One region of the Pseudoxanthomonas sp. 97-1-1 genome, then DNA from elsewhere that is predicted to be linked to it. Evidence: predicted binding sites of a transcription regulator. Region 1 holds the regulator's gene; the other holds the start of a gene.
The links. Region 1 encodes FliA, which starts transcription of late flagellar genes. Its sites were predicted from a motif close to TAAAGTTTNNCNNNCNNNGGCCGATAA; they were not measured.
Positions count from the first base shown of each region.

Region 2: a site for FliA is predicted at 4,649-4,675, ahead of AC3DET_RS03300 (HDOD domain-containing protein). Genes of this name have one in related genera too.

Region 1 is NZ_JBYMTJ010000002.1:717,097-731,697, reverse strand. It holds gene flhB (flagellar biosynthesis protein FlhB) at 1-127, shown strand, start outside; gene flhA (flagellar biosynthesis protein FlhA) at 124-2,205, shown strand; gene flhF (flagellar biosynthesis GTPase FlhF) at 2,254-3,951, shown strand; partial or broken gene AC3DET_RS10615 (MinD/ParA family protein) at 4,007-4,819, shown strand; gene AC3DET_RS10610 (RNA polymerase sigma factor FliA) at 4,816-5,568, shown strand; gene AC3DET_RS10605 (chemotaxis response regulator CheY) at 5,686-6,066, shown strand; gene AC3DET_RS10600 (protein phosphatase CheZ) at 6,066-6,677, shown strand; gene AC3DET_RS10595 (hypothetical protein) at 6,714-6,857, shown strand; gene AC3DET_RS10590 (chemotaxis protein CheA) at 6,885-8,633, shown strand; gene AC3DET_RS10585 (flagellar motor protein) at 8,878-9,618, shown strand; gene motD (flagellar motor protein MotD) at 9,638-10,600, shown strand; gene AC3DET_RS10575 (ParA family protein) at 10,600-11,382, shown strand; gene AC3DET_RS10570 (chemotaxis protein CheW) at 11,379-12,389, shown strand; gene AC3DET_RS10565 (STAS domain-containing protein) at 12,494-12,808, shown strand; gene AC3DET_RS10560 (response regulator) at 12,805-13,170, shown strand; gene AC3DET_RS10555 (chemotaxis protein CheA) at 13,220-14,601, shown strand, end outside.
Region 2 is NZ_JBYMTJ010000001.1:671,498-686,098, reverse strand. It holds gene AC3DET_RS03320 (cation diffusion facilitator family transporter) at 17-946, opposite strand; gene pyrH (UMP kinase) at 1,171-1,896, opposite strand; gene AC3DET_RS03310 (cupin domain-containing protein) at 1,949-2,305, opposite strand; gene AC3DET_RS03305 (AIM24 family protein) at 2,371-3,066, shown strand; gene AC3DET_RS03300 (HDOD domain-containing protein) at 3,079-4,572, opposite strand; gene tsf (translation elongation factor Ts) at 4,792-5,670, opposite strand; gene rpsB (30S ribosomal protein S2) at 5,866-6,669, opposite strand; gene map (type I methionyl aminopeptidase) at 6,993-7,769, shown strand; gene glnD ([protein-PII] uridylyltransferase) at 7,814-10,408, shown strand; partial or broken gene dapD (2,3,4,5-tetrahydropyridine-2,6-dicarboxylate N-succinyltransferase) at 10,455-11,282, shown strand; gene AC3DET_RS03270 (arsenate reductase) at 11,286-11,648, shown strand; gene dapE (succinyl-diaminopimelate desuccinylase) at 11,645-12,787, shown strand; gene asnB (asparagine synthase B) at 13,045-14,601, shown strand, end outside.

The DNA.
Region 1 (14,601 bases):
GAGACTCTACGCCGCCGTCGCCCAGATCCTGTCCTACGTGTACCAGCTGCGTGCCTGGCGCGTGGGCGAGGCCCCGCTGCCCGACCTGCCCGCGGTGGACGTGGATGAGCACGGGGGCAAGGCATGAGTGCGCAACCCGTCGGCGGCATGCGCTGGATGGAGATGCTGAAGAACGGCCTCGGCGCACCCCTGGTCGTGCTGGCACTGCTGGCCATGATCGTGGTGCCGCTGGCACCGCCGGTGCTGGATGCGCTCTTCAGCTTCAACATCGCCATCTCGCTGGTGGTGCTGCTGGCCGTGGTGTACGTGAAGCGGCCACTCGACTTCACCATCTTCCCGATCATCCTGCTGATGACCACGATGCTGCGGCTGGCGCTGAACGTGGCGTCCACCCGCGTGATCCTGCTCAATGGCCAGAACGGCCATGACGCCGCAGGCAAGGTCATCGCCGCGTTCGGCGAATTCGTGGTGGGCGGCAACTACGCGGTCGGCATCGTCGTGTTCGCCATCCTGACCATCATCAACTTCGTGGTGATCACCAAGGGCGCGGGGCGCATCTCGGAAGTGTCGGCGCGCTTCATCCTGGACGCGATGCCCGGCAAGCAGATGGCCATCGACGCCGACCTCAATGCCGGCATCCTGACCCGCGAGGAAGCCAAGGCCCGCCGCGAGGAAGTGCGCGAGGAAGCCGATTTCTACGGCGCGATGGACGGTGCCAACAAGTTCATCCGCGGCGACGCCATCGCCGGCATCCTGATCCTGTTCATCAACCTGGTCGGCGGCTTTGCCGTGGGCATGTTCCAGCACGGCATGGCGGCGGCGGACGCGGCCTCCACCTACACCCTGCTGTCGATCGGCGACGGCCTGGTCGCGCAGCTGCCTGCGTTGCTGGTGTCGTCTTCGGTCGCCATGCTGGTGACGCGCGCCTCGCGCTCGCAGGACATGGGCCAGGCGGTGATGGGCCAGGCCTTCGGCCAGCACAAGGCGCTGGCGGTGTCGGCGGGCGTACTGGGCCTGGTCGGGCTGGTGCCCGGCATGCCCAACGTCGCCTTTTTGACGCTCGCGGCCGGCCTGGGCTACCTGGCCTGGAAAATGTGGAAGCGGACCCAGGAAAGCCCCGAGGCCGCTGCCGGCGACCTGGCGGCCCTGCCTGCACCCGGAGCCCCCGACCGCAATGCCGAACTGACCTGGGACGAGCTGCGCCCGGTCGACCCACTTGGCCTGGAAGTCGGCTACCGGCTGATCCCGCTGGTCGACAAGAACCAGGGCGGCGAACTGATGTCGCGGATCAAGGCCGTGCGCCGCAAGCTGACCCAGGACCTCGGCTTCCTGGTGCCGCCGGTACACATCCGCGACAACCTCGAACTGCCGTCCAACGGCTACCGCCTGCTGGTGCATGGCGTGCCGGTGGCGTCGGCCGAGATCCATCCCGACCGCGAGCTGGCCCTCGATCCGGGCGGCGCGTTCGGCGCCATCGACGGCATCCCCGGCAAGGACCCGGCGTTCGGGCTGGACGCGGTGTGGATCCAGTCGCACCAGAAAGCCACCGCCGAATCGCTGGGCTATACGGTGGTCGATCCGGCCACCGTGATGGCCACCCACCTCTCGCATCTGGTACGCGAACACGCGCCGGAGCTGCTGGGCCACGAGGAAGTGCAGCAGCTGCTGTCCCAGCTGGGCCGCAGCGCGCCGAAGCTGGTCGAGGACCTCACCCCGAAGGCGCTGCCGCTGGCCACGGTGGTGCGCGTGCTGCAGAACCTGCTGATCGAGCGCGTGCCGATCCGCCAGCTGCGCCGCATCGTCGAGGCGCTGGTCGAGTTCGCCCCGCAGAACGCCGATCCGGCCGCACTGACCGCTGCGGTACGCACCTCGCTGGGCCGGTTCATCGTGCAGGAAATCTCCGGCATGGCGCCGGAACTGCCCGTCTATACCTTGGCGCCGAATCTGGAACGCGTCTTGCAGGACAGTACCCAGGGAACCGGCGCGGCGCTGGAACCGGGACTGGCGGAACGCCTGCACCAGAGCCTCGCCGACGTGGTGAACAAGCAGGAAGCCCGCAGCGAGCCTGCGGTGGTGCTGGTACCGGGTTCGGTCCGCGCCGCCCTCGCCCGCCTGGTCCGCCACAGCGTCCCCTCGCTGTCGGTGCTGGCCTACAGCGAGGTTCCCGAGGACAAGCGGTTGAAGCTGGTCGGCACGATCAGCTGAGACCGGAAGCAGCAGAACCCGACGCGACATCGAACCGGATAGCACGCCATGAAAATCAAACGCTTCGTCGCCCCCGACATGCGCACCGCCTTCGCGATGGTCCGGCAGGAACACGGCCCGGACGCGGTGATCCTGTCCAACCGGGTGACCGAGGATGGCATCGAGATCGTTGCTGCCAGCAATTACGACGAAGCGCTGGTGCAGCGCACGCTGGAAGCGATGCGCCCGGCCACGCCCCCTGCGCCGCTGCATCCGCTGCTCGACCCGGCGCCGCAGGCACCGACCGCGAACGCTCCGGCCCTGTCACCGGCCGAAGCCGCCGCCAGCTACTTCGCCCGCCGCCAGCCGGCCGTCCCCGCTGCACCGCGTGCCGGGACCGCCAAGCCGGCCGTCGCCGCACCTGCGTCGATCGCACCGCCGGCAGCACCCGTCGCAGCGCCACGCGCGCCGGTGGCCGCCACGCCCGCGCCGATCACCGGCGAGATTCCGGCGCCGGTCGTCCGCGACATCGCGCCGCTGCTGATCGAACCCGAATCCTTCGCCGCCAAGCTGGCCGCCTGCCTGCCGGCCGCTCCCGCCAACGAGCCGGTCGCCGCGAGCGAACCCGCTGCACCGCCGCGCCGTCAGCCCGCGCCGCGCGCCGACGCCGATGACACGCTCGACCTGGATGCGCTGCTGCCCTCGATCGCGCCGCCGGTGTCGCTGCCGGAACCCGAGCCTGCGCCGGTCGTCGCGCTGCACGCCACGCGTGCACCGGTGATCGCACCGGTACCGGCGCCCGCTGCCGTCACCGTACCGACGCTGACCGTCGTCACCGACAACGCCACGCACGCCCGCGAGAGCGACGAGCAGCTGGTGCAGATGCGCGGCGAACTGTCCGCCATGCGCGAGATGATCGAGCGCGAGATGCACCGCCTCACCGACGAACGCCTGCGCGGTTCGCCGGTGCGGATGCAGGCGATGGAACTGATGGAAGACTACGGCTTCGACGCCGGCATCACCCGCGACATCGCCCTGCAGATTCCCGCCGACACCGAATTGCACCGCGGCCGTGGCCTGATGCTGGGCCTGCTGTCGAAGAAGCTGCCGGTGGTCGACACCGACCTGCTGGAAACCGGCGGCGTCATCGCGCTGGTGGGCCCCACCGGCGCGGGCAAGACCACCACCATCGCCAAGCTCGCCGCCTGCTTCGCGCAGCGCTACAACGCACGCGACGTGGCGCTGATCACCACCGACACCGTGCGGGTCGGCGGTCGCGAGCAACTGCACGGCTACGGCCGCCAGCTCGGCATCGCCGTGCACGAGGCCGACAGCGCGCAGGCCCTCGCACTGCTGCTGGAGCGCCTGCGCGACTACAAGCTGGTACTGATCGATACCGCCGGCCTGGGCCAGCGCGACCGCAACCTGGTGGGCCAGCTCAACTGGCTGCGCGCATCGGGCCAGGTGAAGACCCTGCTGTGCCTGCCGGCCAACTCGCACTTCTCCGACCTGGACGAGGTCGTCCGCCGCTTCAGCAGCGTGCAGCCGCAAGGCGTGGTGCTGACCAAGCTGGACGAGACAGGCCGCCTGGGCAGCGCCCTGTCGGTGGTCGTGGACCACCAGCTGCCGATGACCTGGGTAACCGACGGCCAGCGCGTTCCCCACGATCTCCACCGCGCCAACAGCGCCCACCTCGTGCTGCGGCTGGACCAGCTGCGCCGCGAAGCCGACGAACCCTGCTCGACCGAGGCCACCCATGTCGCCTGACCACCTGCTGCAGACCAATCCCCGCAGCACGCCGCCGGCCGCCGGCGCATTCCATCCCGTGCGCGTCATCGCCATCACCGGTGGCAAGGGCGGCGTGGGCAAGACCAACGTGTCGGTCAACCTGGCCGTGTCGCTGGCCGAAATGGGCAAGCGCACGCTGCTGATGGACGCCGACCTGGGCCTGGCCAACGTGGACGTGCTGCTCGGGTTGTCGCCGAAGTTCACCCTCGCCGACCTGGTCGCAGGACGTTGCGGACTGGAAGACGTACTGCTGGAAGGCCCCGAGGGCGTGCTGGTGGTTCCCGCCTCGTCGGGTTTCCGCCACATGGCCGAACTGGCGCCGGCCGAGCACGTGGGCCTGGTCAACGTGTTCTCCGAACTGCAGCGGGCGCTGGATTTCATGGTGGTCGACACCGCCGCCGGCATCACCGACAGCGTGCTGACCTTCTGCCAGGCCGCGCAGGACACCGTGGTGGTGGTCTGCGACGAGCCGGCCTCGATCACCGACGCCTACGCGCTGATCAAGGTGCTGGCGCGCGAGCGCGGCCTGGACCGCGTGCACGTCATCGCCAATATGGTCCGCGACCCCAACGAGGGCCGGAAGCTGTATGAAAAACTCGCCCGCGTCTGCGAGCGTTTCCTCGGCGATGTCGCCCTGCACTACCTCGGCGCGGTGCCGCAGGACGACTGGCTGCGCCGTGCGGTGCAGCGCCAGCAGCCCGTCGTGAAAGCCTATCCGGGCAGCCCGTCGGCCCGCGCCATCGCCGAGATCGCGCGCATGACGGCACGCTGGCAGCCGCCTCTGGGAGCGCGCGGCAACGTCGAGTTCTTCGTCGAACGCCTGATCCAGCGGGGAGTCGCCGCATGAACACCGCCGCCGCCCAATACCGCGCCGTACAGCGCAGCAGTGCGAACGATTTCGTCACCCAGCACGCCGACCTGGTCCGCCGCATCGCCCATCACCTGGCCGCGCGCCTGCCGGCCAGCGTGGAGATCGACGACCTGGTGCAGGCCGGCATGATCGGCCTGCTGGAAGCCTCGCGCAGCTACGATGCCGAGCAGGGCGCCTCGTTCGAGACCTACGCCTCCATCCGCATCCGCGGGTCGATGATCGACGAGATCCGCCGCGGCGACTGGGTACCGCGCTCGGTCCACCGTCGCGCCCGCCAGGCGGCCGCCACCGTGCGCGAGATCGAACAGCGCACCGGCCGTGCCGCCATCGCCACCGAAGTGGCGAGTGCGATGGAAATGCCGCTGCCCGAGTACCTGCGCCTGATGGAAGATGCCGCGCGTGGCCAGGTGCTGAGCCTGGAATCGCACATCGACGACCATGGCGAACCCAACACCGCGCGTACCGGCGGCCCCTCGCCGCAGCAGCACCTGGAGCGCAGCGAGTTCCGCCAGCAACTGGTCAAGGCCATCGGCCACCTGCCCGAACGGGAGCAGCTGGTGCTGTCCATGTACTACGAGCAGGAGCTCAACCTGAAGGAGATCGGCGCCGTCCTCGGCGTCAGCGAGTCGCGCGTCTGCCAGATCCACGGCCAGGCCATGGTGCGGCTGCGCGGACGCCTGCAGGTGTTCGAGAAGGCCGACGCCGGCCTGGAAGACAACGACTGAAGAATCCCCACGGCCTGCCGATAAGGCTCCGGTAGGCCGCCGCGTGCAGCCCCTGCCTTGCCGTCGCCCCTGACCGGGCACGCTTTACTGGAGTTCGATGTGACCGCCAACAAGAACATGCGCATCCTCATCGTGGACGACTTTTCCACCATGCGCCGCATCATCAAGAATCTGCTCAATGACCTGGGCTATACCAATACCGCCGAGGCCGAAGACGGCAACAGCGCGTTGACCGCACTGTCCCAGGGCAGCTTCGAGTTCGTGGTCACCGACTGGAACATGCCCGGCATGACCGGCATCGAGCTGCTGAAGGCCATCCGCGCCGACGACCGCTACAAGACCCTGCCGGTGCTGATGGTCACCGCCGAGGCCAAGCGCGAGCAGATCATCGAGGCGGCGCAGAACGGCGTGAACGGCTACATCATCAAGCCGTTCACCGCGCAGACGCTGGAAGAGAAGCTGGGCAAGATCTTCGAACGCCTGGGAGCCGCTGCCTGATGAGCGCCGTGGCCGATGTCGCCGGCGCACGCGCCGCGCTGGTGGAAAAACTGCAGCACGCGCTGGATGCCCTGGAACAGGGCGACGAAGCCGGCTGGCGTCGCGAACTGGATGCCATCGCCGCCTGGCGCACGCAGCCGATGATGCAGGGCCTGGGCCGCCTGGCGCGCGAGCTGGCGCAGACGCTGGGCGAACTGCCACCCACCGGACCGGGCGAGCTGGACGACGCCTGCGCGCGCCTGGACCATGTGGTGGAAATGACCGAACAGGCCAGCCACGCCACGCTGGACCTGGCCGAACAGTGCCGTGGCTACGCCACCCAACTGAAGGGCACCGCGCTGTCGCCCGAGCAGGCGGCGCTGGTGGACAGCATCGGCAAGGGGCTGTCGGAGATGGCCCTGGCGCAGAGCTACCAGGACCTCACCGGCCAGATCATCCGTCGCGTCGCGGGCATCGTCCGTCGCGTGCACGAGGGCTTCGGCGCGCTGGGCCTGCCGCCGCCGGAGAAGAAGAACCCTTCAGATCTGGCCGGTCCGGCCGTTGCTGGTCTGGACCGCAACGCGTTTTCACAGAACGACGCAGACGACCTGCTCTCCGGACTGGGGCTGTAGGCACCCGCGAACGCGCAGCGGAACCGGAGACCTGCCATGCCCGACGCTTCCGCCCGCCGTTCCTGCCATCCCCTCGTCCTGCTGTTCGTGGGATCGCTGCTGGTCTGCGATGTCCTGGTCGGCCGCTTCCTGCGGCGTCGCCACGCGCACGCCCTGCACCTGCTCGACTCCTCCCGCTGATCACCCGTCCCGGTACCTGCCCCGCCCATGTCCGCCGTCACCCCTGAAATCGCCGCCGACTTCCTGATCGAAGCGCAGGAAATCCTCGACCGGCTGGGCGAGCAACTGGTCACGCTGGAACAGGACCCCTCCGACAGCGAGCAGCTGAACGCGGTATTCCGCGGCTTCCACACCCTGAAGGGCGGCGCCGGCTTCCTCGGCATCCAGCCGATGGTCAACCTGTGCCATGCGGCCGAAGAGACGCTGGGCCTGGTGCGCGCCGGCCAGGCGACGCTGGAACCGCAACACTTCGATGCCGCCCAGCAATCGCTGGACTGGCTGCAACAGATGCTGGATGCGATCGGTGCCGGCGAAGACCCGCCGCACGCCCCGCAGATGCTGATCGACCAGTTCGATACCCGGGGGGATGCCGCACCCGCCGCGCCGAAACCCACCGCCGCGACAAGCGCCGCGCCCGCTGCGGCCGGCGCGGACCTGATCAGCGACGACGAGTTCGAGGCCTTGCTGGACCAGTTGCACGGCGATGGCGCACCCACCCGCGCCGCTGCGCCCGCACCCGTCGCGCGACCGGCACCTTCGCCTGCGAAACCGGCCGCACCGAAGCCGGCCGCGAAAACCGGTGGCGAAACCGAACAGACCATCCGCGTGGACACCAAGCGGCTGGACGCCATCGTCAACCTGGTGGGCGAACTGGTGCTGTCGCGCAACCGCCTGAAGACATTGCGCGCGCGCATCCGCGACGAAGAACTGGACCGCGCCGTCAGCAGCCTCGACATCGCCACCGCGCGCCTGCAGACGGCGGTGATGCGTACGCGCATGCAGCCGGTGGGCAAGGTGTTCTCGCGCTTTCCCAAGGTCGCGCGCGACGTTGCCCGCCAGTTGCAGAAGGAAGTGGACCTGGAACTGGTCGGCGCCGAGACGGAGCTGGACCGCAACCTGGTGGAAGCGCTGGCCGATCCGCTGGTGCACCTGGTCCGCAACGCCATCGACCACGGTGTCGAAGTGCCCAGCCTGCGCGAAGCCTGCAGCAAGCCGCGTGCCGGCCACGTACGCCTGTCGGCGCAGCAGGAAGGCGACTTCGTCACCATCGAAATCCGCGACGACGGCGCCGGCATCGATCCCGAACGCCTGCGCGCCAAGGCGCTGGAAAAGGGCCTGATCGATCCCGAAGCCGCCGCGCGCCTGACCCACGACGAATGCCTGCAGCTGGTCTTCCTGCCCGGCTTCTCCACCAAGGCCGAGGTCACCGACATCTCAGGCCGCGGCGTGGGCATGGACGTGGTGCAATCGCGCATCCGCGAACTCAGCGGGCAGATCACCATCCATTCCGACATCGGGCGCGGCAGCCGTTTCGTCATCCGCGTGCCGCTGACCCTGGCGATCCTGCCCACCCTGCTGGTGCAGGCCGGCGACCCCGTCTATGCACTGCCGCTCGCGCGCGTGATGGAAGTGCTGCACGCACCGTCCGAAAGCCTGCGCTGGTTCGATGGCCAGGCCGTGCTGGACCGCCAGAGCCATACCCTGCCCCTGGTCGACCTGCGCCACTGGCTGCAGGTGGACCCGGTGATGACGCCCCTGCTCACCATCGTGGTGCTGCAGATGGGCGAACAACGCTTCGGCCTGATCGTCGACCAGGTGCGCGGCCGCGAAGAAGTCGTCATCAAGCCCCTGCCACGCGCCGTGCGCGGCCTGCCCGGCTACGCAGGCGCCACCCTGATCGGCGACGGCCGCATGGCGCTGATCCTGGACGTGGACGGCCTGCGCGCGACGGCGTGACGCATCGTGCTCCCTGTAGGAGCGACGCAAGTCGCGACCGCACGCCCTGCACAACATGACGCCTGGATGGCGGTGTGACCCGGTCGCAAATAACGTCGCTGCTGCAACCGCCAGGCGACAGCTCGCGATTCCAGATCACGCGCGGCATGACAACCCGGTGTCTGTGTGATCACGGTCGCGACTTGCGTCGCTCCTACAGGACTCACGACTCAAGTCCACCTGAACCGGGCCGATAGATCTGCACATGGACATCTTCAGCCTCATCGGACTCATCCTGGCGCTGGTCGCCCTGGTAGGCGGCAGCATCCTCAAGGGCGCGGGCCTGTCCTCGCTGTGGTCGTCGGCGGCCTTCGTCATCGTGATCCTGGGCACCATCGCCGCGATCCTGGTGCATACGCCGCCGCCGGTATTCAAGCGCGCGCTGTCCATCGTGCGCTGGGTGATCCGGCCACCGGGCACCGATGGCGATGCGCTGATCGCCGAGATCGTCGACTGGAGCAACATCGCCCGCAAGCAGGGCCTGCTGGGGCTGGAGCCGCTGGTCAACCAGCAGGACGACCCGTTCCTGAAGAAGGGCCTGCAGATGCTGGTGGACGGCGTGGAGCCCGAATCGATCCGCCACATGATGGAGATCGACCTCAACGGCCAGGAACACCAGGATCTCGCGGCCGCCAAGGTCTTCGAGGCCATGGGCATCTACGCCCCCACCCTGGGCATCATCGGCGCCGTGTTCGGCCTGATCGCGGTGATGAAGAACCTTGCCGACCCCAGCAAGCTGGGCCATGGCATCGCCGCCGCGTTCACCGCGACGATCTACGGCATCGCCTCGGCCAACCTGTTCTTCCTGCCCATCGCCAGCAAGCTCAAGAGCGTGATCGGCGGGCGCAGCCGCGAACAGGAAATGATCATCGAAGGACTGATCGCGATCGCGCAGGGCGAGAACCCGCGCAACATCGAGGCCAAGTTGGCCGGCTTCCTGAACTGACCCCTGCGGAACGACGGCGATGGCGCGCAGGAAGAAACACGAGGAGCATGCGAACCACGAGGCCTGGGCGATCCCCTACGCCGACCTGATGACGCTGCTGCTGGCCTTCTTCGTGGTGATGTACGCCATCTCCACCATCAACGAGGGCAAGTACCGCGTGATGGCCGATGCGCTCACGGCCGCCTTCGGCGGCGCCCCGCGCACGATCAACCCGGTGCAGGTGGGCAACCACCAGTTGCAGGGTGCCGACTTCGACCGGCCCTCGCCGATCAAGTCCGGTGCCAAACAGGGACCCTCCGCGCCCTCGCCTTCGCCCAACGTCACCCTGCTGGCGGCGATGGCCTCGCAGATGAACCTCTCGCTGGACGCCAAGGGCCTGCAGAGCGCGCAGGGCGAGCTCAAGCGCATCGCCGATGACCTGGAGCGCGCGCTGGCGCCGCTGATCGACGAGAAGCTGGTGGTCATCAAGCGCTCCGAGTTGTGGCTGGAAGTGCAGATCAACAGCGACATCCTGTTCGCCACCGGCTCGGCGGCGCTGGATCCGCAGGCGCAGCAGACCGTCGGCAAGCTGGCGGAAGTGCTGGGCAACGTACCCAACTCGGTGCGCGTGGAAGGCTATACCGACGACCGCCCGATCCGCACCGCGCAGTTCCCGTCCAACTGGGAACTGTCTTCGGCCCGTGCGGCGAGCGTGGTGCACCTGTTCGTCCGCGACGGAATTCCGCCGGAGCGGCTGGCGATGATCGGCTACGGCGAGTTCCGGCCGATCGGCGACAACGCCACCCTCGAAGGCCGCAACGCCAACCGCCGCGTGCTGCTGATCATCCTGGCCAGCCCGGCCGGCCCGGCACCGAACTTGCATGCCCAGGAACAGGCCGTCGAAGCGCCGTCAGTGATCGCACTGCCGTCGCTGCCGACCCACGCCGCGTCGCCCATGCCCGGAGCGCCGCCGGCGCCCCAGGTCCATGAAGGAGTCCAGTGATGCGCGTGTGGGCAATCGCCAACCAGAAAGGCGGCGTCGGCAAGACCACCACCACCCTCGCCCTCGGGCGCGCCCTGGCCATGCGTGGCCGTCGCGTGCTGCTGGTCGACCTGGATCCGCATGCGTCGCTGACGCGCGCGTTCGGCGTGCCCGCCGAGCCGCAGCCTGCCGGCGTGCTGGACCTGTTCGACGAGCAGCCGCCGCTGCTCGCCAGCGTGGCGCGCGCCACCGAGATCGAGAACCTCGCCTTCGTTCCGGCACAGACACCGCTGGCCACGCTGGAGCGCCGCAGCGCCACCCAGCCAGGCCTGGGCCTGGCCCTGTCCAATGCGCTCGCGCGCGGCGGCCAAGCCTGGGACCACGTGCTGTTCGACTGCCCGCCCACGCTGGGCCTGCTGATGGTCAATGCACTGGCTGCCGCCGACCACGTCATCATTCCGACCCAGACCGAACCGCTGGCTCTGCACGGCCTGAAAGGCATGTGCCGCACCGCCGACATGATCCAGCGCTCGCGCCATCGCGAACTGCCGGTCTCGATCCTGCCCACGCTTTACGACAAGCGCACCCGCACCGGTGCCGAGACGTTGAAGGCGATGCAGGACGAGTACGGCGGACGCGTCTGGAACGACGCCATCCCCAATGACACGCGCATCTGCAGCGTCGATGCACTGACCCGTTCCAGCCCCGCCGCGCAGTATCCCGGCCGCGGCCTGTCGGCGTACCGCCGCGCCCTGGACTGGCTGTTGCTGACGGAAGCACGCGCCACCGAGCAAGCCGCATGACCACGCCCGCCGTCCTCGACGACTACCTGCACGACCTGCTGGGCGACGTGGGCACGGCGACCGCTGCCGCCCCGTCCCTGACCGCGGTCGCCGCGGAAACAGCCGCCACCGGGACATCGCCCGATGCGGCCGACACACCGGCACCGCCCGCCGCGAACCTCAAAGCTCCCCCTGCGCTGGCGATCGCACCGGTACGTGCAGGCAGCGACGCCGACATGATCGGCGACGACGAATTCGAAGCGCTGCTGGACCAGTTGCACGGCAGCGGCGCGCCCACCGCCGTAACCAGCCCCCCCAGCGAACCCGTCGTCACCGCCCCGCCCGCGCCTGCGCTCGCCGTCGCACCTGCGCGCGCAGGCAGCGCCAGCGACATGATCAGCGACGACGAGTTCGAGGCCCTGCTGGACGACCTGCACGGAAGCGCGGCGCCCACCGCGCGGGTTTCCGAAGCCGCGCCGGTCGCCGCTCCGGTCGCTGCACCCGCTGCACGCCCCGTGCAGGCGCCGCGCGCGCTGCCGCCGCTGCCGAGCAAGCCCTACCTGCAGGAGGCATTGCCCGATACCGGCGAGCGCCGCCGCGCGACCGAACGCAAGACCCGCTGGCTGCGGCTGCGCTGCGACCAGCAGCATTACGCGCTGGAACTGCTGAAGGTGCAGGAGGTCGTGCGCCCCGCGACCCTGCTGCCCCTGCGTGGTGCCGCGCCGCACATGCTGGGCGTGATGAACCTGCGCGGGCAGGTGGTGCCGGTCATCGACATGGGCCTGTACCTGGGCCGCAATGCGATCGACACCGATGCCGCCACGCGCATCGTGGTGCTCGAGGAACATGGCGAGACCCTCGGCCTGCGCGTCAGCGCGGTGGAGGACGTCGCCAACCTGACCGACAACCAGATCGAATCCCCGGACAACGCCCGCGTCGGCCGCATCGCCAATCCGCTGTTCCGCGGCGTGGCGCGCCTGAACGAACGCGCGGTGATCCTGCTGGATGCCTCGCAGCTGCTCACCTAGGCCATGGCGATGGCAGGTCGACGCGCATCACATATTCACACCGGACGCTCAAGAGTGGCCCGCGTGCGCCGATACCCCACTAGAGCCGCCCTTCCGGAGACACGATGAGCGCAGTGCCCCTGGGTGATGACCTCGGCATCGAGGCCGCCACCGACCTCAAGCAACACCTGGCCATGCATGTCGCACAGCCTGGCCCGCTGGTGCTGGACGCCGGCACGGTGCAGCGCGTGCACACCGCCAGCCTGCAGGTGCTGTGCAGCTTCGTGCGCCAGCGCGAGCAGGCCGGGCTGGCCACCGACTTCAGCGCGGTCAGCCAGAGCTTCCGCGACGCGGCACGCCTGCTCGGCCTCGCGCCGCAGCTTGGCCTGGCGACCACCAACAACGAAAACAACATGCAACAAGTGGAGAACGCCGCATGAGCGCACGCATTCTGGTAGTGGACGATTCGGCCTCGATGCGACAGATGGTCGCTTTCGCCCTGACTTCGGCGGGTTATTCGGTGGATGAAGCCGAAGATGGCCAGGTCGCGCTGGGACGTGCGCAGGGGCAGAAGTTCAACGCGGTGGTCACCGACGTCAACATGCCCAACATGGACGGCATCTCGCTGATCCGCGCCCTGCGCGGCATCCCCGACTACAAGTTCACGCCCATGCTGATGCTGACCACCGAATCGGCCGCCGACAAGAAGGCCGAAGGCAAGGCCGCCGGTGCCACCGGCTGGCTGGTCAAGCCGTTCAATCCGGAACAGCTGGTCGCCACCGTCCAGAAAGTCCTGGGCTGAGCCCCGCACTTCCTCCCCACTTCGCATACCGCCACAGGGCTCCACCGCAATGAACATGGACATGCAGCGCTTCCACGCCACGTTCTTCGAGGAAAGCCGCGAAGGGCTGGAAGCCATGGAAGCCGGCCTGCTGTCGCTGGAACAGGGCAGCCGCGACGGCGACCTGATCAATTCCATCTTCCGTGCGGCGCATTCCATCAAGGGTGGTTCGGCGACGTTCGGCTTCGACGCCATCGCCGGCATGACCCATGTACTGGAAACCCTGCTGGACGAACTGCGCGCCGGCCAGCGCGCCGTCAGCCCGCCGGCGGTCGACGCGATGCTGGCCTCGGTGGACGTGCTGCGTGCCCTGCTGGCCGAGGCCGAACACGGCACTCCGGCCGACCCCGCCGCCGTGCAGGCCATGAAGGACCGGCTCAACGCCGTCCTGTCCGGCCAGGATGCGCCTGCCGCCACGCCCGCCGCCGCCAAGGCCGACGAAACGCCGGAAGGCTGGAAGATCGGCTTCACCCCCGCGCCGTCGCTGTTCATGAGCGGCAATGATCCGCTGCGCATCCTGCGCGAACTGGAACACCTCGGTCCGCTCGAGATCGCGTGCCGGATGGAACGCCTGCCGGGCTTCGAGCAGATCGATCCGCTGGAAGCCTATCTCGCATGGGACCTGGGCCTGATCGGCAAGGTGCCGCGCAGCGCCGTCGACGACGTGTTCGCCTGGGTCGTGGACGACTGCGAACTCGACATCCAGCCGATGCAGCGCGATGCGGTGCCGGTGGACGCCGTGGCCGTGGCTGCGCAGCCGGTCGCCCCGGTTACCGCCAGCGGTGCGCAGGCACCGGCAGGCGCCGCGCCCGCCGCCAACGACACCGCAGAAACCTCCATCCGCGTCAGCGTCGACAAGATCGACGGCCTGATCAATCTCGTCGGCGAACTCGTCATCACCCAGGCCATGCTGAAGCAGGTCTCCGGCCTGCTCGACCAGGCCCAGTGCGAGCGCCTGTTCGCCGGTCTGGACCTGCTGGAACGCAATACGCGCGACCTGCAGGAAGCCGTCATCGGCGTGCGCATGCTGCCGGTGGATGCCGTGTTCCGCCGCTTCCCGCGCCTGGTCCGCGACCTGTCCGCACGCCTCGGCAAGCAGGTGCGCCTGCGCACCATCGGCGAAGGCACCGAACTGGACAAGGGCCTGATCGAACGCATCGCCGATCCGCTGGTGCACCTGGTCCGCAACTCCATCGACCATGGCCTCGAACTGCCCGATGCGCGCCGCGAGGCGGGCAAGGACGAAACCGGCACGATCACCCTCGCCGCTTCGCACCAGGGCGGCCACATCGTCATCGAAGTCAGCGACGACGGCCGCGGCCTGAATCGCGAGCGCATCCTGGCCAAGGCCGCCGAGCGCGGCCTGGCCGTGCCGGAGAATCCCAGCGATTC
Region 2 (14,601 bases), on a different contig from region 1:
ACCGTCCGCGCGCCGTTCAGTGGGAATGATGCGGCGCCGCATCGTGCAGGTCATGGCCGCATGTGGCGCCGCGTTCGATCTGCAGGGTGGCGTGGTTGATGCCGAAGGTGTGGTCCAGCGCATGCACGGTGGCGTCGATGAAGGCGTCGTGGTCGTCTTCGCGCGCCCGTACCAGGTGGGCGGTCAATGCGATCTCGCCCGCGCCCAGCGACCAGATGTGCAGGTGGTGTACGGCCGACACGCCGGGCCGGGCCTTCAGGAACGCGCCGACCTCGACGGGGTCGATGCTGGGCGGCACGGCGTCCATCGCGGCATCGAAACTGTCGCGCAGCAAGCCCCACGAGCCCACGGCGACCACCGCCGCGATCAGCAGCGCCGTGGCCGGGTCCAGCCATGCCCACCCCAGCGTGGCCATGCCCACGCCGGCAAGCACGGCGGCCAGCGACACCGCGGCATCCGCCATCAGGTGCAGGAAGGCGCCACGCTTGTTCAGGTCATGGGCGTGCCCGTCCTTCACCAGCCACGCGGCGCCCAGGTTGACCAGGATGCCCAGTGCCGCCACCACGATGACGGGTGTGGCCGGGATCTCCGGCGGCGCGCTGAAGCGCCGGAAGGCCTCCCAGCCCAGTGCACCGGAGAAGACCATCAGCAGCACCGCGTTGGCGAGCGGGGAGAGCAGGGTGGCGCGACGCCAGCCGTAGGTGTGCCGGCCACGCGGTGCGCGCCTCGCCAGGGCGGCGGCACTCCACGCCAGCGCCAGGCCCAGCACGTCGCCGAGGTTGTGCAGGGCATCGGACAGCAGCGCCAGCGAATTGGTGTGGAAGCCGTAACCAGCTTCGAGCACGGTGTACGCCAGGTTGATCAGCGTGACCCAGGCGAAAGTGCGTGTCGCCGACGCGTGCGGGTGGGCGTGTGGCCCGTGACCGTGGTGGTGTCCGTGTCCCATGGTGGACTAGGGTGCCGGCCGGGGCTGGCCGGACACTATTACAGCAAGCGAAGGGGCACGCGCCGCGGGAAGCTCTTCAGCCCCGACCGCACCCTGCCCGCGTTCCGGCGCACGCGATTGCGCGCCGTTCAGACCGGATGGCGGTGGAAGGCGCTGCCACATGCCCATTCGAGCCTCGCGGCATTCTGTCCACCGTCGGGGCCGAAGCCCCGCCCACAGGGGGCTCAGCCGCGCCCTTTCACCAGGGTGCCGACATGTTCGCCGCGCAGGATCCGCATCAGGTTGCCGGGCACGGACAGGTCGTAGATGCGCAGCGGCACGTCGCTGTCGCGGCACAGGGCGAACGCGGCGGTATCCATCACCTGCAGGTTGCGCGCGATGACATCGTCGTAGGTCAGCTGGTCGAAGCGCTTGGCGTCGGCGTGCTTGCTGGGATCCTTGTCGTAGACCCCGTCCACCTTGGTGGCCTTCAGCAGCAGGTCCGCACCGATCTCGATGGCGCGCAGGGCGGCGCCGGAATCGGTGGTGAAGAACGGGTTGCCGGTGCCTGCCGCAAAGATCGCGATGCGGCCTTTCTCCAGGTGGCGGATGGCGCGGCGGCGGATGTAGTCCTCGCACACGTCGTTGATCTTGATCGCGCTCATGACGCGGCACTTGGCGCCCAGCTTTTCCAGCGCGTCCTGCATGGCCAGCGCGTTGATGACCGTGGCCAGCATGCCCATCTGGTCGCCGGTGACGCGGTCCATGCCGCCTGCGGCCAGTCCCGCGCCGCGGAAGATGTTGCCGCCGCCGATCACCAGGCCCACCTCGGCTCCCGCGTCGCGGGCTTCGATGATCTCGCGCGCGATGCGGCCGATCACGGCCGGGTCGATGCCGTAATCCTCGGCCCCCATCAGTGCCTCGCCGGACAGTTTGAGCAGGATGCGGCGATAGACCAGGGGGGCGGGCATGGTGAGTTCTCGGCGTGGGGAAACCGCGGCAATTCTAGCCGAGCGCGTCGCTTCAGTCGCCGGGTTCGTAGATCGAATACAGTTTGCGCGCGGTTTCCAGCACCTCCCACGTGCCGGTGAACCCTGCGGGCACGACGAAACTCTGGCCCGCTTCCAGCACGATGTCCTCGCCATCATCGCTGCGCAGGCGGACGCGCCCGCTGAGCAGGTGGCAGAACTCGTGCTCGGTGTAGTGCACCCGCCATGCGCCCACATCGCCTTCCCATACGCCGCAATGGAAACGGTCATCCCGGGTGGAGTAGGCGTTCTCGACCGCCTGCAGGGGGCGCCCACGGATCAGTCGCTCGGCGGCAACGGGCGCTCGCGCAGCCGCCTCCAGCGTGTGTGGCACGGGAACGATGCGAGACATGGGTGGGACCTGCGGCCGGGGCGGATATGATGGCGCTCCTTCCCGCCATCCATCAAGGAACGGACATGAGCGTGCGCACCCTGCAGGAATTCCTCGCATCATCGAAGGAAAAGGATGCGACGGCCGACGCATTCGAACTGGAAAGCCCGCATCTGCTGGAAGTCCGGTTGAACGGTCTGGTCTGGGCCAAGGCCGGCGCGATGGTCGCGCGCAAGGGCAGCGTGAAGTTCACCCGCCAGGGCATGCTGGAACAGGGCCTGGGGAACCTGCTGAAGAAGGCCGTCAGTGGCGAAGGCATGCAACTGATGAAGATCGAAGGGCAGGGGCGTGTCTACCTGGCCGATGCCGGCAAGCGGATCACGCTGCTGCGTCTCGCGGGGGAATCGATCTTCGTCAACGGCAACGATGTGCTTGCGGTGGAGGCCAGCATCGAGAGCCGGATCACGATGATGCGCAAGGTCGCCGGGATGCTGTCGGGAGGGCTGTTCAACGTACGCCTGAGCGGACACGGCATCGTCGCCATCACGTCGCACTACGAACCCCTCACGCTGCCGGTGAATGCGCAGACCGGGCCCGTGTTCACCGACCCGAACGCCACCGTGGCATGGTCGGGCGGATTGACGCCGGAAATCATCACCGATATTTCGCTCGGCACCCTGCTGGGCCGCGGCTCGGGCGAGAGCATCCAGTTGCGTTTCGCGGGCGACGGCTGGGTGGTGGTACAGCCTTACGAAGAAGTGGCGCTGCAACCGAGGCAGTAGCCACGGGGCCTGTCAGGGGCCGATGGCGCCGACCGATACCCGGTTGCGGCCTTCGCGCTTGGCGCCATACAGCGCTTCATCCGCCGCGCGAAGCAGGTCATCAACGTGGCGGAACTGTTCCAGTGCACCCTGCGTGGCCAGCCCCGCCGAGAAGGTGATGTGCAGTGGCTGGCCGTCGACATCGGCCATCGCCACGCCGGCCACCTCCGACAGGATGCGCCGCACGACCTGGGCGGCGGCCTCTTCGCCGATGCCCGGCAACACCACCAGAAACTCCTCGCCGCCATAGCGGGCGACGATGTCGCTGCCGCGCACCTGCCGCATCAGCGCCTTGGCGAAATTGCGCAGCACTTCATCGCCGACCAGGTGCCCCCAGCGGTCATTGACCTGCTTGAAGTCGTCCAGGTCGATGAAGGCGATCGACAGCGGCCAGCCGTGCCGCGTGGCGGCATCGAACTCCTTCTCCAGCACTTCTTCCAGCTGGCTGCGGTTGTAGGCCCCGGTCAGCGGGTCGCGCCGCACCTCCTCCGCCAGCCGGCGCGCACGGTCTTCGTGCTCGTTGGCTTCCTTGCGGGCACGCGCCGCGTCCTGGATTTCGCGCAGGTTGCGCACGACCAGCAGCTCGCGTGCCTGGTCCAGCAAAGCCTGGATGCGGGCCGGTGGGGCGGGGGGAACGTCGAACAATGCGTAGACCTCGGGCAGCGCCACGAGCATCTCCTCGGTCAGGGCGAGGAACCCCGGGTAGTCGATCCCGAGCCGCGTGGCGGCCTGCATCGCCGCATGGCGATGCGCTTCCTCCGTCCGCGCTTGGTCCATTCCAGCCAGCCAGATGTCGGCAATGTGGCCGGACACGGCCACGCACGCATTGAACGGGGTGTCCGACGCGGGCATCTCGCTCTCGATGATCGCTTCCCTCAACAGCGCCGGCAGATTCCATTGCCGCGCCAACCACCCGCCCACCGTGGCGTGGTCGCACCCCAGCCAGTCGCGCTCGGCGGCCAGCAGTTCGGCATTGCCCACGGCGCGTTCGACCAGTCGCGCATAATCATCGCCCAGGACTTCCAGCAGGGCCAGCACGCCGATGTCCTGCAGCAGCCCGGCCAGCATCAGCTCTTCCACCTTGCTGATGCCGGCACGCTGGCCCAGCACCCGGCTGGCCAGCGCGGCGATGACGCTGCGACGCCAGACGCGCTCCTGCGCGGCAGGATGGGTGCCGCTGCCGCAGCGTGACAAGGAGAACCCCAGTGCCAGCGTCAGGGTGGCATTCAGGCCCAGCACCGTGAGCGCCTGCGAAAGGTTTTCCACCCTGCGGCGACTGGCGTAGAGCGGGGAGTTGGCGATGCGCAGCATGCGCGCGCTCAATGCCGCATCCAGGCCGATCGCATCGGCGGCCGTCGCCATCACCACGTCCGGATCCTGCGCGAGCTCGATGATCCGCAATGCAACGCCGGGCGGGCTGGGCAGATTGCGGCAATTCAGCAGCTGGGCTTCGAGTTCGGGACGCATCCGGGTGCGGGCCACGCAAGTGGGAATTGCCGGCAGGATGCCAGCAATGCGCGACGAAGTGTCACGTTTGAAACCAGTTTCGGCACGGAACGTGCAAACTTGAGTCGTGGTCGACCAACGGTCACGGCGTGCGCGGCGGCATCCGCTCCCGCCAGTCACGCGGGCAACAAAAAAGCCGCGGTTCCCCGCGGCTTTTCCGTCGAAGCGGAGAGGGAAGGCTTACGCCAGCCCGGCCTGCTTCATGACTTCGGCGGCGTAGTCTTCCACCACCTTCTCGATGCCTTCGCCGACCACCAAGCGCTGGAAACCGACCACGTCGGCGCCGGCGGCCTTCACGACCTGCTCGACCGACTTGTCGCTGTCCAGCACGTACGGCTGGCCGTACAGGGTCACTTCGTTGACGATCTTGTTGATCTTGCCGGAGATGATCTTCTCCAGGATGTCGGCCGGCTTGGCTTTGTCCTTGTCCGACATCTTCGCCAGCTCGATTTCCTTTTCCTTCGCCACGAACTCGGCCGGCACGTCGGCGGCCTTGTTGTGCGGCGGGTTCATCGCGGCGATGTGCATCGCCAGGCCGCGGGCCAGTTCGGCATCGCCGCCCTTGACCTCGACCAGCACGCCGATCTTGCCGCCGTGCACGTAGGCCGCGACGTTGTTGGCGCTGTCGATCGACACGAGGCGACGGATCTGCATGTTCTCGCCCAGCTTGGCGATGGCGGCGGCGCGGGCTTCCTCGACGGTCTCGCCCGAGGCCAGCTTGGCGCTCTTCAGCGCTTCCACATCGGCGGCACCCGAGGTCAGCGCGGCCTGCGCGATGGCGTCGGTGAAGGCGATGAAGTTGGCATCCTTGGCGACGAAGTCGGTCTCGGAGTTGATCTCGACCAGCACGGCCTTGCCGCCGTCCTGGGCCACGGCCACGCGGCCTTCGGCGGTGACGCGGTCGGCCTTCTTGTCGGCCTTGGCCAGGCCCGACTTGCGCAGCCACTCGGCCGCGGCGTCGATGTCGGCGTTGTTCTCGGTGAGCGCCTTCTTGCACTCCATCATGCCGGCGCCAGTGCGCTCGCGCAGTTCCTTGACCAGGGAAGCGGTGATTTCCACGGGATTACCTCTATTTGGATTGGCAAAGCCCCTCTCCCGTCGGAAGAGGGGTTGGGGTGAGGGTGCGGCGGAGTCGCGATGCATGCAGCGTCGACGTGCTCCGTACCTTCATCCGCCCTTCGGGCACCTTCTCCCGATGGGAGAAGGTGGAACATGGGCCGCCGCGCAGCATGGCGCGGCGGCATTGCAGCCGGATTACTCGGCGGCGGCTTCGTCGGGCTTCTTGCCGGCGGCCTTCTTGGCCGGGGCGCGACGGGCACCCTTGTCGTCGCCGCCTTCGGCGAACTCTTCCTCGCGCACGCTGGCGGCGTTCGGCTGGGCGGCCTTGCCTTCCAGCACGGCGTCGGCGGCGGCACGGGCGTACAGCTGCACGGCGCGGATGGCATCGTCGTTGCCGGGGATGGCGTAGTCGACCAGGGCCGGGTCGTAGTTCGAGTCGACCACCGCGATCACCGGGATGCCGAGCTTCTTGGCTTCCTTGATGGCGATGTCTTCATGGCCGATGTCGATGACGAACAGCGCGTCCGGCAGTCGGTTCATTTCCTTGATGCCGCCCAGCGAGGCCAGCAGCTTCTCGCGCTCGCGGCGCAGGCCCAGCACTTCGTGCTTGACCAGCTTCTCGAACGTGCCGTCGGTTTCGGCGGCTTCCAGTTCCTTCAGGCGGGCGACCGACTTCTTCACGGTGGCGAAGTTGGTCAGCGTGCCGCCCAGCCAGCGCTGGGTCATGAACGGCATGCCGCAACGCTCGGCTTCTTCCTTCACGGCCTCGCGCGCGCTGCGCTTGGTGCCCAGGAACAGGATGGTGCCGCGCTTCTGCGCGACGCCCGAGATGAAGTTCATCGCGTCGTTGAACAGCGGAACGGTCTTCTCGAGGTTGATGATGTGGATCTTGCCGCGGGCACCGAAGATGTACGGCGCCATCTTGGGGTTCCAGTAGCGGGTCTGGTGGCCGAAATGAACGCCGGCTTCCAGCATCTGGCGCATGGTGACTTGGGGCATTGCAGTAACTCCATCGAAGGGGAACCCACCGTCCGGTTCAATGGAGGACGGTGCCCGTGAGGGCGGGGTTCCGGGGTTGGGCCTCCCTGCGGCGTCCGTGTCCGAACCCTTCAGCGAAGGGCACCCCGGCACGGGTTGGGGCAGCAGGTGTGGATTCGTCGGTGTCGCCCGACGTGGGCGGTCCGGACCGGGCAACCCCGGGCACGAAGCCGCGGGAGTATAGCCGCCTCCAGCCCCCCGCCGCAAACGGTACGGACCGCCTTGGGCTGGGCCTTCTCCCGTGGCCGTTCAGCCCGGGCGCCAAATGGGGGATAATCGGCCACATGGCCATCCAGCTGAAAACCCCCGAAGACCTCGCCCAGATGCGCATCGCCGGCCGCCTGGCCGCCGAAGTGCTGCAAGTGGTCGCCCCGCACGTGAAGCCGGGCGTGACCACCGCCGAACTGGATCGCATCTGCCACGATCACATCGTCAACGTGCAGAAAGCCATCCCGGCCAACGTGGGCTACAAGGGCTTCCCGGCGACGGTCTGCACCTCGGTCAACAACGTCATCTGCCATGGCATCCCGAGCGAAGCGAAGGTGCTCAAGGATGGCGACATCCTCAACATCGACGTCACCGTCATCAAGGACGGCTGGCACGGCGACACCAGCCGCATGTACATCGTCGGCACCCCGTCGGTGATGGCGAAGCGGCTGGTGGACACCACCCGCGAAGCCATGTTCCGCGGCATCCGCGCGGTGAAACCGGGCGCCACCCTCGGTGACGTGGGCCACGCGATCCAGCAGTACGCCGAAGCCGAGCGCTTCAGCGTGGTGCGCGAGTACTGCGGCCACGGCATCGGCAAGGTCTACCACGACGAGCCGCAGGTGCTGCACTACGGCCGCCCCGGCGAGGGCGTGGTGCTGAAGCCGGGCATGACCTTCACCATCGAGCCGATGATCAACGAGGGTGCGCGGCATACCCGCGTGCTGCCCGATGGCTGGACCGTGGTCACCAAGGACCGCAAGCTGTCCGCGCAGTGGGAGCACACCGTCGCGGTGACCGAGGACGGCGTCGAGATCCTGACCCGCGTGCCGGGCGACGACAACGACCTGTGAGCACCACGACAGCCGCGAACGGACACGCGACGCGGCTTCCGGACATCGGCCCGGACGTCGCCGATGACGCGGTCTGGTCGGCGGCGGCGCGCGCCTCGCTCGGCCATACCGATGCGCGGCTGGACAAGCGCTTCGACCAGGACGACGGCATGGACCGCATCCTCGCGCTGCGCGCGCGGGCGGTGGACCACCTGCTGAAGGACGCTTGGCTGCGCTGCATCCCCGCGGATGCGCCGATGGCGCTGTTCGCGGTGGGCGGGTACGGGCGTGGCGAACTGTTTCCGCAATCCGACGTCGACGTGCTGGTGCTGGCTGCATCCGACGTGCAGCAGGCCCACCACGATGCCGTGGCGCGCTTCTTCGCGATGCTCTGGGATGCTGGCCTGCCGATCAGCCACAGCGTGCGCTCGGCGAGCGAATGCACGGCCGCTGCCGCCGCCGACCAAAGCGTGCTGACTGCGCTGATCGAGGAGCGGCTGATCGTTGGCGAACCGGTGGACGAAGGCCTGCTGATCGATGCCATCGGTCCGGCCCGGGTCTGGCCGCCGCGCGATTTCTTCGTCGCCAAGCGCGAGGAGCTGCGCATCCGCCACGCACGCTTCGGCGACACGTCCGACAATCTCGAACCCAACATCAAGGAAGGCCCGGGCGGGTTGCGCGACCTGCACACGCTGGGCTGGATGGCGCTGCGCACGTTCGGCGTGCGCGACCTCGAGCCGCTGGTAGGCCTGGGCCACTTGGGCCAGGACGAAGCTCTCGCGCTCGCGCGCGAGCGGCGTGCGCTGGGTCGCCTGCGCTACGGCCTGCATCGCGTGGCAGGTCGCCCCGAGGAGCGCCTTCGCTTCGATTACCAGAAGACGCTGGCGCAGCGTCTTGGTTTCGCCGATGACGCGGGAAGTCTGGGCGTCGAGAAGATGATGCAGGGCTTCTACCGCAGTGCCGCCATCGTGCGCCGGATCAGCGACCGCCTGCTGCAGCGCTTCGAGGAGCAGTTCGACGGCGAGGCATTGCCCGAACCGCTGGACGAGCGCTTTGCGCTGCGCCGGGGTTATCTGGCCGCGCGCGAGGTGGCCTGGCCCGGGGACGATGTCGCCCAGGTGTTCGCGTTGTTCGCGACATGGGCGGCGCACCCGCAGATCCGTGGCCTGCATTCGCGCACGGCGCGTGCGCTGGCGGAATCGCTGCCCAGGCTGTCGGCGTACGCGGCGGCCGACCGGCTGCAGCGTGATGCCTTCATGGCGCTGCTGCGCGGCCCGCGCGCGGTGGAAACGCTGACCCGCATGGCGCGCCTGGGCGTGCTGGGGCAGTGGATCCCTGCGTTCGCCCGCGTGTCGGGGCGCATGCAGTTCGACCTGTTCCATGTCTACACGGTGGACCAGCACACCTTGATGGTGTTGCGGAACATCGCCGCATTCGCCGCCGGCCGCGCCGACGACCGCTTCTCCATCGCGCATGAAGTCTGGCCACGCCTGCGCAAGCCCGAACTGCTCCTGCTGGCCGGCCTGTTCCATGACATCGCCAAGGGGCGTGGTGGCGATCATTCGGAGCTGGGCGCCGTGGATGCACGCGAGTTCTGCGTGGCGCACGGGCTCAGCGAGGCGGACACCGCGCTGGTCGCGTGGCTGGTGGAACAGCACCTGCGCATGTCGGTGACGGCGCAGAAGCAGGATATTTCCGACCCGGACGTCATCCACGCCTTCGCCACACTGGTCGGAGACCGCGAGCGGCTGGACTATCTCTACCTGCTGACCTGCGCGGACATCGCCGGCACCAGCCCCAAGCTCTGGAACGCGTGGAAGGACCGGCTGCTCGCCGATCTGTACTTCGCTGCGCGGCGCGTGTTGCGCGAAGGGCTGGAGAATCCGGTCGCCGTGGACGAGCGTCTCGACGAAGCGCGCGGAAGCGTGCGTGCGCTGCTGGAAGTGCAGGGCATGGCAGCCGCCCAGGCGGACGCCCTGTTCGCGACCATGCCTGAAGAGAGTTTCCTGCGCTTCCGTCCGGAGCAACTGGCCTGGCAGGCACAGGCCATCCGTGGCGCGATGCCTGGCGAGACGCGGGTGCGCGCACGCCGCATCGCCGACGACGCGGACGCGATGGAAGTGTTCGTGCATTCGCCGGACCGTGACGGCCTGTTTGCCGCGATCCTCGCCACGCTCGACCGCATGGGCTTCGCGATTCACCAGGCACGTGTGCTGGTGGGACCCCAGGGCACCGTCTTCGATACGTTCGAAGTCCTGCCGGCCGATGCCTATGCGCCGCGCGATCCCGTCGAGGTGGCGCGCGGCCTGGGCGACGCGCTCGCGCGGCCGCTGGACAGCGTGCGTACGTCCCGGCGCGCCGTGCCGCGCCAGCTCAAGCATTTCCGCTTCGCACCGCGCATCGAGTTCGGCATCACGCCGGACGGGCGCAGGACCATCCTCGGCCTGGTCGCGCCTGACCGCCCGGGACTGCTGTCGGACGTGGCCCAGGTGCTGCGCCGGCAGGGCCTGCGCGTGCACGACGCACGCATCGCCACCTTCGGCGAGCGGGCGGAAGACGTTTTCCAGATCACCGACGAGCACGACCAGCCCCTGACCGGCGCGGCCATGCAGGACGCGTTGCGCGACGCGCTGCGCGCCGGCCTCGATACCCCCACCTGAGCAGAACCCAGCAGGACCTTTGATGACCCGCAAAGCCAGCAAGAACGAAGAACTGAAGTCCACCATCGAGAGCGCGTTCGAGCGCCGGGCCGAGCTGACGCCGGCCGAGATCGAGGGCTCCACCCGCACCGCCGTTGAGCTGGCGATCGAGGGCCTGGAGAGCGGAAAACTGCGCGTGGCCGAGCCCGACGGCAAGGGTGGCTGGAAGGTCAACGAGTGGCTGAAGAAGGCCGTGCTGCTGTATTTCCGCGTCAACGAGATGGAACTGGTCGAAGCCTATCCCGCGCCGTTCTGGGACAAGGTCGAGGCGCGCTTCGGCGCCTTCGACGAGAACGATTTCCGCAAGCTCGGCGTGCGCGTGGTGCCGGGCGCCATCGCGCGCCGCGGCACGTACTTCGGCAAGGACGTGGTGCTGATGCCGAGCTTCGTCAACATCGGGGCGTACGTGGGCGAAGGCACGATGGTCGACACCTGGGCGACCGTCGGCTCCTGCGCGCAGATCGGCAAGCACTGCCACCTGTCGGGCGGTGCGGGCATCGGCGGCGTGCTGGAACCGCTGCAGGCCAGCCCGACGATCATCGAGGACCACTGCTTCATCGGCGCGCGCTCGGAAGTCGTCGAAGGCGTCGTGGTCGGGCACCACAGCGTGATCGGCATGGGGGTGTTCATCGGTCAGTCCACGCGCATCTACAACCGCGCCACCAAGGAAATCACGTACGGCTACGTACCGCCGGGCAGCGTGGTGGTGTCCGGTTCGCTGCCGGCTGCCGATGGTTCGCATTCGTTGTACTGCGCGGTGATCGTCAAGCAGGTCGACGAGAAGACCCGGAGCAAGACCAGCGTCAACGAATTGCTGCGCGGATTGGCGGACTGAGCGATGGCGACGACGCTCTACGGTTTGAAGAACTGCGACACCTGCAGGAAGGCGATGAAGTGGCTGGACCGCTTCGGCGTCGCGTACACGTTCGTCGACTACCGCGACAGCCGGCAGTCGCCCGAGACGCTGAAGGGCTGGGCGGACAAGGCGGGCGGCTGGGATGCGCTGATCAACAAGTCCTCGACGACCTGGCGCCAGTTGCCGGACAACCGCAAGGCACCTGGCTCCGATGCGGAGTGGAAGTTGCTGCTGAAAGAGTATCCGCAGCTGATCCGCCGCCCAGTGGTGATCACGGGTGAAGACGGGTTTTCACAGGGCTTCAGCGACAATGGGTTCAAGAAGATCTTCGGAGCCGGCGCGTGAGCGATGTCGTCGAACTCTCCAGCGAACTGATCCGCCGCCATTCGGTGACGCCGGATGACGCAGGTTGCCAGCAGGTGCTGGCGACGCGGTTGGGCCAGGCCGGTTTCCACTGCGAACACCTGCGCTTCGGCGACACCGACAATCTCTGGGCCACGCATGGCGCCGGTTCGCCGGTGCTGGTGCTGCTCGGGCACACCGATGTCGTGCCTCCCGGGCCGCTGGACGCGTGGACCAGCGATCCCTTCGTGCCCACCATCCGCGATGGCGTGCTGTATGGCCGTGGTACCGCCGACATGAAATGCAGCGTGGCCGCGTGCACGATCGCGCTGGAGCGGTTCGTCGACGCGCATCCGGACCATCCCGGCACGGTGGCGCTGCTGGTCACCTCTGACGAGGAAGGCGACGCGCATGATGGGGTGAAGAAAGTCGCCGCGCTGTTTCGCGAGCGTGGCCAGAAGATCGACTGGTGCATCACCGGCGAACCGTCGTCGAAGGATGTGCTGGGCGACCTGCTGCGCGTGGGGCGGCGCGGCACGCTGACCGCGACACTGGCCGTGCGCGGCGTGCAGGGACATGTGGCGTATCCGCACAAGGCGCTCAACCCGATCCACAAGGCGTTGCCGGCGCTGGATGAACTGGCAGCACGGCAGTGGGACGAAGGCTACGAGACTTTTCCGCCGACCAGCCTGCAGATTTCCAACATCCATTCCGGTACCGGTACCAGCAATGTCATCCCGGGCGAACTGCAGGTGGTGTTCAACCTGCGCTTCAATCCCAGCTGGACGGCGGAGAAGCTGGAGCAGGAGATCGAAGCCATCTTCCAGCGGCACGGCCTCGACTACCGCGTGCAGTGGCATCGCGGTGGCGAGCCGTTCTACACGCCCGAAGGCCACCTGCGCGCCACGGCGCGCGCGGTGCTGGGCGAGTTCGCCGGTGCGCCCCCGGAGGAAAGCACGGCGGGCGGTACGTCCGATGCGCGCTTCATCGCGCCGCTGGGTGCGGAATGCATCGAGGTCGGGCCGGTCAACGCCAGCATCCACAAGGTCGACGAGCACGTGCGTGTCGCGGACCTGGAGGCACTGCCGGGCCTGTACCAGGCCCTGGTCGAACGGCTGATGCTGCCGGCGCGCGCGCCCTGAGGCATTTGCGCGCTGCCGGTCGCTTTCGGATGAAACAGTTGCCAAGCGGCGGCGGGACCGGTTACGGTCGCGCCATGCCCTGCCGCACCGCCATCAACAACAACCGCAATAACCTGCGCCCGAACAACGGGACGCGGGCGATGCGGCTCTGCGACTAGGCAACGAAAGACCTGCCGGATACCAGAAACCCGCATCGCGAGATGCGGGTTTTTTCGTTTCCGGCTTCCATCATCGAACCCCACCAGGAGTTTCCTCCCATGTGTTCCATCTTCGGCATCTTCGGGCTGCAGCCCGGCGACGACATCCAGGCCCTCCGGCGACAGGCGCTGGAACTTTCGCAGAAGCAGCGCCATCGCGGACCCGACTGGAGCGGTGTCTACCATGACGACGGCGCCATCCTGGTGCACGAGCGGCTGGCCATCGTCGACCCGGCCGGCGGCTCGCAGCCGCTGCGTTCGGCCGATGGGGCGCTGGTGCTGGCGGTCAACGGCGAGATCTACAACCATCGCGAGTTGAAGGCGGAACTGAAGCAGGACTACGCCTTCCAGACCGGTTCCGACTGCGAGGTCATCAATGCGCTGTACCGCGAGGACGAACCGGCGTCGTTCCTCAACCGCCTCAACGGGATCTTCGCCTTCGCGCTGTGGGACAAGGCGACGGGCCGGGCGCTGATCGCGCGCGATCCCATCGGCGTGTGCCCGCTGTACTGGGGCCACGATCGCGAGGGCCGGCTGTGCGTGGCATCGGAGATGAAGGCGCTGTCGCCGATCTGCGCGGATGTCGCCCAGTTCCCGCCGGGCCACTACTACGAGACGTCGACGCGGACGCTGGTCAAGTACTATGAAAAGCCGTGGCGTGATTACGCCGCAGTGGAGCATGTGGAAGTCGCCAGGCAGGAGCTGCGCGAAGCATTCGAGCGCGCCGTGCATCGCCAGCTGATGACCGACGTGCCCTACGGCGTGCTGCTGTCCGGCGGCCTGGACTCCTCGCTGGTCGCGGCTGTCGCCGCGCGTTATGCGCGGCATCGCATCGAGGACAACGACACGACCGAAGCCTGGTGGCCGCGGCTGCACTCGTTCGCCATCGGCCTGGACGGGTCGCCCGACCTGGCGGCGGCGGAAGTCGCGGCGAAGGCATTGGGCACCGTGCACCACGGCTTCACCTACACGTTCCAGGAGGGGCTCGACGCCATCCCGGAAGTGATCCGCCACATCGAAACCTACGACGTCACGACCATCCGCGCCTCCACGCCGATGTACCTGCTGGCGCGTCGCATCAAGGCGATGGGGGTGAAGATGGTGCTGTCGGGCGAGGGCAGCGACGAGATCTTCGGTGGCTACCTGTACTTCCACAAGGCGCCGGACGCGCGCGAATTCCACGAGGAGCTGGTGCGCAAGCTGGACGCGCTCTACAACTACGACTGCCTGCGCGCGAACAAGTCGATGATGGCCTGGGGCGTGGAACCACGCGTGCCGTTCCTCGACGTGGAGTTCCTCGACGTGGCCATGAAGATGGATGCCTTGCACAAGATGATCGACAAGGGCAGCGCCGGCGCGCAGCGGATGGAGAAGGGCATATTGCGCGAGGCGTTCGAGGGCTATCTGCCGGAGTCGATTCTGTGGCGGCAGAAGGAGCAATTCAGCGACGGCGTCGGCTACGGTTGGATCGACGGGCTGAAGGCGCATGCGGAGGCACAGGTCAGCGATCGCGAACTGGCGGCGGCCGACAAGCGCTTCCCGGTCAATCCGCCGCAGACCAAGGAGGCCTATTTCTATCGCACGCTGTTCGAACAGCACTATCCGGGCCAGGCCTGC